One region of the Syntrophomonas sp. UBA5494 genome, then DNA from elsewhere that is predicted to be linked to it. Evidence: riboswitches for the same ligand, from Rfam matches in the RefSeq annotation. Region 1 holds a riboswitch; each other region holds the start of a gene.
What was found. Region 1 has a riboswitch for molybdenum cofactor ahead of B3W37_RS02600 (molybdopterin-dependent oxidoreductase). Riboswitches for the same ligand answer to the same signal wherever they lie in the genome.
Positions count from the first base shown of each region.

Region 2: linked by a shared signal. The riboswitch ahead of hypA (hydrogenase maturation nickel metallochaperone HypA) and the one ahead of B3W37_RS02600 (molybdopterin-dependent oxidoreductase) in region 1 are both predicted to bind molybdenum cofactor.
Region 3: linked by a shared signal. The riboswitch ahead of fdnG (formate dehydrogenase-N subunit alpha) and the one ahead of B3W37_RS02600 (molybdopterin-dependent oxidoreductase) in region 1 are both predicted to bind molybdenum cofactor.
Region 4: linked by a shared signal. The riboswitch ahead of B3W37_RS12445 (ABC transporter substrate-binding protein) and the one ahead of B3W37_RS02600 (molybdopterin-dependent oxidoreductase) in region 1 are both predicted to bind molybdenum cofactor.

Region 1 is NZ_DIPG01000023.1:5,594-7,796, forward strand. It holds partial or broken gene B3W37_RS02600 (molybdopterin-dependent oxidoreductase) at 1-829, opposite strand, end outside; molybdenum cofactor riboswitch at 977-1,095, opposite strand; gene fdhD (formate dehydrogenase accessory sulfurtransferase FdhD) at 1,240-2,013, opposite strand.
Region 2 is NZ_DIPG01000147.1:10,156-12,358, forward strand. It holds gene B3W37_RS16465 (CooT family nickel-binding protein) at 1-415, shown strand, start outside; molybdenum cofactor riboswitch at 726-849, shown strand; gene hypA (hydrogenase maturation nickel metallochaperone HypA) at 968-1,312, shown strand; gene hypB (hydrogenase nickel incorporation protein HypB) at 1,319-1,978, shown strand; gene B3W37_RS16480 (hydrogenase small subunit) at 2,063-2,203, shown strand, end outside.
Region 3 is NZ_DIPG01000015.1:30,172-32,374, reverse strand. It holds partial or broken gene fdnG (formate dehydrogenase-N subunit alpha) at 1-1,085, opposite strand, end outside; molybdenum cofactor riboswitch at 1,409-1,527, opposite strand.
Region 4 is NZ_DIPG01000111.1:35,486-37,688, forward strand. It holds gene B3W37_RS12440 (class I SAM-dependent methyltransferase) at 1-789, shown strand, start outside; molybdenum cofactor riboswitch at 975-1,093, shown strand; gene B3W37_RS12445 (ABC transporter substrate-binding protein) at 1,172-2,203, shown strand, end outside.

The DNA of each region.
Region 1 (2,203 bases):
GGTTTTCATTATAGATGAAATCCCATCCGAAACGGCCTTTAACGCACAACATACGCCCGTTTACGGTGCTTTCGGGGCTGGATAGTACGCCATGTATTTTACCGTCTTTAAGCGCCAGGTCAAAGTTGCATCCGGTACCGCAGAACGGGCAGGTGGTTCTGATCCGTTCATATTCCCAGCGCCGTCCCTGACCGGCCATACTCTTCTCGGTTAAAGCCCCGGTCGGGCACACGGCCACGCACTGCCCGCAGAAAACACAGTCTGATTCGATATAATCCACATCCGCAGCAGTAGTGGCTTTGCGGTCAAAGCCCCGATACAGGAAAGACAGGTTGTCCTGACCAGTCATCTCCTCACAGGCGCGAACGCAAGCGCCGCACAGGATACATTTGTTCAGGTCCCTGACAATAAAAGGATTGCTGGCATCAACAGCGTAGTGGTGCCTTTCCCCGGCAAAACTGCTCTCTTTAACGCCATAGCGATAACAGTATTCAGCCAGCTTGCAATCCCCCATTTTTTCGCAGGTCATACAATCCAAGGGATGGTTGGCCACCAACAATTCCAGTATGGTTTTACGGGCTTCAACCACTGATTCTGATTCGGTGTCTACTTCCATCCCCGGGTAAACCGGAGTAACACACGCCGCGGGCAATAGACGATTGCCTTTCACTTCGACTACGCACATGCGGCATGCCCCCAGCGGACTCAAATCGGGATCATAACAAAACCGTGGTATATCAATCCCAACCATATCCGCAGCCTGCAAAATAGTGCTTCCTGCCGGAACCTGAACCTCCTTTCCGTTCATCACAATAGTTACCATTTCCAAAACCTTCACCCCTTTCGTTTTTTGGACAGATATAAACACAAAAAACCTCCTGCTTTAGAAACAGGAGGTTTTTGCATTTGCCCGCTTAAAGATCAGAAAAAGACACTTAATTCTGACCATGATCCGACAAACACCAGCCTTCAATATTAATATTGAAGACTAACTCCTTTCCAAGCACGGGAGGCAGGCCTGTTTCCCGGCCTACCCAACGGTTGAGGAGCCATAGCATTTGCTTTAGGCTCAGCAACTCGGAGTATTAAGTATTAAATTTAAAATTAAAACTGGGGCGTTTTCTCTATTACCTGTATATTAGACATTTTTCTTAAAACTCCTGCTAGGGATAATTATTTCCCAAGCAAAAAGGATGGGGCTCCTCCCCCCTGAAGTTCCTGTCATCCCTTGGTGAGAAGCTAGCCAAAACAGACCCGTTCCGGATGACTGTAAACATTGAAGCGTTCGCCGCGAGCAAAGCCGACCACGGTGATACCCAGCTCCCTGGCCCGATCAACCGTTAAGAGGGTTGGAGCCGATCGTGACAGGATAAAGGGTATCCGGTTGTAGGCAGCCTTCTGAAGGATTTCAAAAGCCACCCGCCCGCTTAAAACCAGACACTTATCATGGAGTGGAATCTTGTTTAGAAAAGCATAGCCGAACACCTTGTCCACTGCGTTATGCCGGCCGATATCCTCGAAGCGTTTGATCAAACCCTCTGGCCCGCCCAATCCGGCACTGTGAACTCCGCCGGTCTTTTTGAAAGTATATGATTTCTCATCCAGTTCGCTGATTATCGCCAGTAATTGCCCGGGTGTAAAAAGGCCCTGACCCGGGGGCTGCTTCATCAAGGGCTTTAATACCCCATAGCCCCGACCTATGCAGGTATTGATGGTTTTAATCGATTCAGTATAATTTCCGGGCTGCCCCTCGATGACAATATCTACCCCATCGTCCTTCGACTCGGTTAAACTCAATAATTGGCCGGATGGTTCTATGATCCCTTCACTGATAAGATACCCGGCAGCCAGTTCCCGTCCGGCATGAGGTGAAGAAGCCAATCTGACCACTTCCTCACCATTGAGCTTTATCTTAAGGTATCTCTCCGTAACCAGGGGTTCCAGGCTCGGTTTAACCTGGCCTTGATCAAAAGCAACAACCTCCCTGTACTCAGTCAACTCCTTTTTATCCATGTTTGCCGCCTCCCCATTGCTCTGACGTCTTTTCGTTTGCCAAGTGCTCCCGGTGCTTTTTGAAAAGGGTTGGTTAGCATAATTTAATCATACTTGTTCATAAGTATCCAGGCTAATGGGTGCAGATCAAACAGCAGAACCCGTTCCCCAATAATATTCAGTCCAGAGTAAACTGAAGCCATAATGATGG
Region 2 (2,203 bases), on a different contig from region 1:
TCATGAAGGGCAGTATATGCTTCACCCCGGGCAGGAAGCTGACGGACTGATTCAGGTGATCGTCCAGCAGTCTGGAAACAAGCAATTGTATGCCAAAATCCTGGTTGAAATTGGTCATCACCATCATCATCACATTGAGGCCGTAGGTCTGCCTGTGGAGATCGTACCCAGCGGATACAGCCATGCCCGCATCGGCGAATATTATGAGGTGCAGTTATCAACAAATGGCCAGCCTCTGGCGGGTGTTGAAATAAAGGCCACCTATGCCGGCGCCGGTGGTCGGGAATACCCGAGGCGGCAAAAGACAGACCATCTAGGTCAGGCCAAATTCTTTTTATCAGCACGAGGGCACTATCTTTTTTCCGCTGAACATGATGGCATAATAAGCACTTTTACCCTGGTCAAAGGTGTTTAAATTTAATTTTCCTCGTTAAGGGGAGATACTGGAAATAGTCTTATCAGATTAAAGTCATTAAAAAACCATGAAGTTGTAACGGGATGAAACCGAAACGCTTCATGGTTTTATTTTGACTGGGCGAGGTGTTTCCCATGTCCATCTTTACACCCGCAGCCAAGGTTTACAACTGATTTACTTGCCTGAATGCAACCGAAACCTTTGTTATTAAATTGCAACGCTCTATTGCAGGAAAAATATTTAGCAGGTAGAATATATAAATTAGAATAGATGAATTAGAATAGATAGTTAACATCATTTTATGAATTACAATTAAATAATTCTCCAAGCCAACAGACCTAAGGCTTTCGCAAAGCTATGGTTAATTGGCCGGGGTATAATTGGAAACGATTATGCCTTCCCGTATTGTGAGTAGGAGATGTCTTGGTACGGCAGACGTTAGCGCTATAATGCGCCTGCTTAGCTTTTTGTGTTTAATTACCCGGCCTCTCTACGAGTCCGGGTTTTTAGTTGTTTTTTTCGTGTAATCGTAATCGGCCTGAAGGAGCACATATGCACGAATTGTCTTTAATAGCGGGGATGATGGATTTGATCCGCAACAGCGCAGACAAAAACCAGATCACACAAATAAGCCGTATCAAACTGGTTGTCGGCAAGCTTTCCATGGCCCTGCCGCATAGCCTCAGCTTCGCTTTTGAAACCCTGGCTCAAGAAGAGCTGTTTAAAGATGCGGAATTGCTGATCGAAGAAAGGGAGATCTGTTGTCAGTGCCAGCAATGTCAGCAACAATACGTTGCTGAGATGCCGTCCCGGCTTTTCTGCCCTTACTGCGGGAGCAGTGACACTCAGATGCTTACCGGACGGGAATTATTTATCGAATTCTACGAAGGGGATTAATGAGAAATGGCTCAAATTCGTATGGAAACCAATATTTTGGGAGCTAATGATATGCTGGCCGCAAAGAACCGCCGCATCTTCAAAGAGGCCGGAATGTTGGTGGTCAATTTGATGAGTTCGCCCGGTTCGGGAAAGACCACCCTGTTGGAAAAAACCATTGAAGGTATCAAAGGGCGCATCAGGCTGGGCGTAATCGAAGGCGATCTGTACACTGATCAGGATGCCATGCGCATTGAAAACAAGGGCGTGGAAGTGGTGCAGATCAATACCGAGGGTACCTGCCATCTGGATGCAAGCATGGTGGAAAAGGCCTGGCGCCGCCTGGCCCATCATCCCATCCAACTGTTATTTATAGAAAATGTAGGCAATCTGGTATGCCCGGCCGAGTTTGACCTGGGCGAACATTTTAAGGTCGTGGTTTTGAGTACCACCGAGGGTCATGACAAAGTATTAAAATATCCCCTGGTTTTCAACCAGGCCAGGGCAGTGGTACTCAATAAAATAGACCTTTTGCCATATACAGATTTTGACATGGATGCTTTCAGCAGGGACCTGCAACTGGTAAATCCTATGGTTAAAGTTTTTCGAGTTTCAGGTCGCACTGGTGAAGGAATAGATCAATGGAACCAATGGTTGTTAGAGGAGGTGGGAAAGCAGCACTTTTAAAGCCAAGCTAGATTAGAGAGAAAAATAGTGATTGGGATTATATGGCAGCTTATTCACAAAATTTGTTTCGGGGGGAATAGGTAAATGCCTACCAAACTAAGCAGACGTGATTTTATACGTCTTTGTGCCGGAAGTGCGGCAGCGATATCAATGACGCCATTGCTGGCACCACTACTTACCGAGGCGGCTGAAGCAGGTGCGCCCCCGGTAATCTGGCTGCAAGGG
Region 3 (2,203 bases), on a different contig from region 1:
TCATCGTATTGATAATCCCAGCTGCTAACATCGTAACTTTGCTTAGTTTCGTTCCAACCGGAAAAGAAACCGTCTTTAAACTCATAATCATCTCTGACAAGGAAAGCTGCATTGGTATAATTGACCACATAATCATGGTGATAGAGCTCGTTGTCCAGAATATACTTGATCATGCCGCCCAGGAAGGCGATATCGGTGCCAGAACGCATAGGACAATAAAGATCGGCCACTGCGGCAGTTCGTGTGAAACGGGGATCTACACTGATTATTTTGGTCTGGCGTTTAGGATCAAAACGCCCCTTGTTCAGCCATTTCATACCGATGGGATGGTTTTCGGCCAAGTTGCTGCCCATGATTAAAGCACAGTTGGTATTTTTCATGTCAATCATGGAGTTGGTCATCACTCCTCGTCCGAAGGAAGGAGCCAGGCCGCCCACAGATGGTGAATGGCAGAGCCGGGCCTGAGTTTCCAGGTAAACTACACCCAGCGAGCGCATCATCTTGGATAGTAGATAGCATTCCTCATTGTCCAGGGCTGATCCTCCAATTGAGGCTATTTTTTCGGTCCGGTTAACGATTACTTCACTTCCATCAGACAATGTCTCTTTGTGAATGAAACTCTCATCGCGGGTCTGCTTGATCCGCTGGGCGATTTCATCCAAAATCCAATCCCACTCTTTTTCTTCCCATTTCTCTGATCCAGGAGCCCTGTATAAAGGCTTTGCTACCCTCCTGGGATTGATGATCTGCTTTCCGGTTTCAGGTTCATATATTTCTCTCAGATTAAACATGGCTGAACCTTTGGGACAGGCGCATCCTTCATTAACCGGATTATCAGGGTCTCCAACCACGCTCAATAACTTAACAAATTTATCATCCTTTTTTTCCGCATAAACTACCAGACCGCATCCAGAACCGCAATAAGGACAAACAGTTGGTACCGGACTAACATTTTTTGTGCGCAGTTCTTTGATTACCGCTGCAGAAACAATGAGATTAAAACCCAAAGCCGACCCTAAACTTGCAGCTGCAACCGTAGCTCCGCCTCTTTTTATAAACTGACGGCGGGTTATTTTGCCGTTCATTCTCTTCCCCCCATTCAAATCATTGCGATGCAAAGGAATGATGATTACTGCCATTGTGAGATTCTAGATTACATTTGGACTAGCTTGTCACTAAAATTATTAAGCCTGCGAATCTTGCTATGCGGTCCTGACCAAACTTTTTAAGGTGTCCGCCCTAAAACGAAAACCTCCTAACTTTAATCAGGAGGCTGGTCACAGGATGTACACTGACCATAAAGCCGCAGTTTGGTGCGGCTTCCTCCTTGCCTGAAAAGCCAAGAATGAAGTAGCAGTTTGCCTCAGGACTCATAACCTTCATAATCAGATCTTGGAGACTGAGAAAACTGTTCCGGTAGATGACTCTTTTCCAAGCAAGGGAGATAAAACCGTTTCCAGATTTACCGCGGCTAAATCCCCAATGGCTGTCGCTTTAGGGGAATCAGCTCTGGAGTCAGCGTAAGACATATTAAATTTTGACTATTATGCGAGTATACAGGGTTAAAGCAGTACTGTTTCAACAGTGAACATAGGAGAGCAAATTCCTGAAAGGCTATATGGATTCATCACCTTCAACCGGGCCAGTAGCTGGTATTAGAATGGAAAGCAGTCATACCGGCATAGCGGATAGGTTGAGAAAGGCTCCCATTGGTTTAATTCTCCATTTTTGGCACTGTAGTTTGAAACAAAACGAACCACCGGTTCATATGAAGCATGTCACATTAAACGCTTTGTGGTTGACATAAACCCTGCACTTGAAAGCACTTTCTCACCTCCTTTAATACCGTTATCTTAGCGGCTGGAATAATGAAAACATTTCAGCTTAATAAAAGCATTTTGTTTATAAGCGGAAAAATGAATTCATTGCACCAACTATTATAGTTCTGCATATAAATTTATATTCCTTCTAATAATATTATATATAACCAAACATTATATATGCTAACAACAACAAACCCTCCCGAGATGGAGGGGAGGGGCGTTTCGCCCTTGACGGCAGGCAAGCGTAATCCCCACTGAATCATACATGAGGAGGATACGCAACGTTGCAAGGGCTGGTAATGCCTCAACATAAATTTTAATCATCTAAATGCATATGCGGAAAAAATGGCACGAATCAGCCAATGATAAAAGGCGGTTAG
Region 4 (2,203 bases), on a different contig from region 1:
CCGGCATATGAACGAATGAACAGCGACCCCGCAAAAATGTGGGGCCAGACCGCAGTCATGTACAACAAGATGGTTCAGTTGGAGAAGGAATATACCAAAAGCCAGGTGGAGACTTTTATTCTGGAACCCGAAGACACGGTTCTCGATATAGGATGCGGTCCGGGAAGGTTGGCAATCCCGGTAGCCCAGAAAGTCGCCCGGGTTACAGCGCTGGATGTCGCTCCACAGATGCTGGAAGTATGCGAAGGCAACGCCCGGCTGGCCGGAGTGGACAATTTGTATACCCGCTTGCTTAACTGGGATGATGCTATTATCGGGGACAATCTGGAACAGCATGATGTGGTTATCGCCTCCCGATCAGCGGGTTTACACGATCTCGTCAAGCTAAATGGGGCAGCCAGGAAATATGTATTCGTACTGAGTTTCGCTCAAAGCCCCAGCCTCAAACATGCTCGGGACAGCTTGTTTATCGGAGCATCTGAAGAGGTGAAGCCACTGCCCCCCATGAACCGCATGCTGGGTTATAACCTCACCTTCAATATCCTCTACGACCTGGGTATCGATCCATCACTAAAGGTAGTCACAGATGGTTTTACTGGCAGTTATGGGTCGCGGCTCGAAGCCTACGATGATCTCAGGGTATTATGCGAATTTCCGCCCGAGAACGAGCACATTTTCCGCAGCAATGTCGATAAATGGCTGCTTGATAATCCTGACGGCAGCTGCACTTTCCGCATCGAAACCAAAACTTATATAATGTGGTGGGAGCCTAAACCCCTGAATGTTTAGTCGGCCCAGGCCGGAATTATTCGCATTACGCATTTCAGCAGCCCGGGAAATACATGAAATTCCTACATTTAGGTTTCTCATGTTAACTTGGCGAGAATATGGTAGAATTTTGTTAGTTATTTAGTTATCCAGAGTGATTAGCTTATACTTCTGACAAATTATGCAATGCGGGTACCAATCGAATAGAATATCTGGGACTTCGAGTTTTGGTTCCTAAAGGCTGAGCCCATGGGCCAAAACCGATGAGTTTGTTGGGAAATCGGCAAGCTTTCCGTGTTTGAGAAGAAGGCCATTATAACCGTTTATCAATAAGATAGGCATGTGTTCTTATGGCGCATGCCTATCTTTTTGATGAAATATAATTTCGATTGGGGGTACATAAATGAGGAGAAAATGGTTCGTTTCTATGATGTTAGTCATCGCTGTGATGACGATGGCCGCAGGCTGCGGCAAGGCGCCTCAACCCGCCTCAACCGCTCCCCAGCGCTCAATAGTGGATATGGCCGGGGTTGAAGTGAAACTGCCCGCCGAGGTCAATACCGTAGCCAACTGCTGGCCTTCCAGCAACCAGATCATGATAACTCTTGGCGCAACAGCCAAACAGCCTGCCTATTTCAATATTCTCAAGACTGAGAGCTTTACCTGGATGCAGTACGTAAATCCTGCTATCAAAGAGAAACCGGGCTTTGGCAGCGGTTCCACGGTAAACGCCGAAGAACTGCTGGCCTTGAAGCCGGACCTGGTAATCACCGCCAACGCTAATGACGCTGAGGCTTTCCGCAATGCGGGTCTGACAACTATGTACATGATGTTCAATAATTACCAGGCTCTTAAGGAATCGGTTCTGAAGACCGGTGAAGCACTCGGCGGAAATGCGGTCACCCGGGCTCAGGCTTATGTAAGCTACCTGGATGGCAATATCAAACTTGTCCAGGATCGCCTGGCCGATGTCAGAGCTGAAGATAAACCAACGGTTTATTATCTTGACGGGCAGGCCGGCAAGACAGCTTATTCTACCGGCGGATCGGGAACCATGCAGGAAGAGTGGATCAACATGGGCGGTGGGAAGCTTGCAACTGCTGAACTATTTCAGGGTATGAACAAAGAGATCACCCCTGAGCAGCTGCTCAAGCTAGATCCTGATTATATCGTGATAGGCGGCCTGAACCAGGCCAGCGCTTATAAAGCCCTGATGGAAGATTCCAACCTGGCAGATTTGAAGGCCATCAAGGCAAAGCATGTCTATCGAGTTCCTCAGGGTACTTTCCAGTGGGATCGCTTCGGGTCCGAATCGGCTCTACAGGTAGTGTGGATGGCTAAGACCCTGTATCCCGACAAGTTTGACGGTGTGGATATGAAGCAGATGACCATAGATTTCTACAAGAACTTTCTAAGCTACGATCTTTCCAGTGAA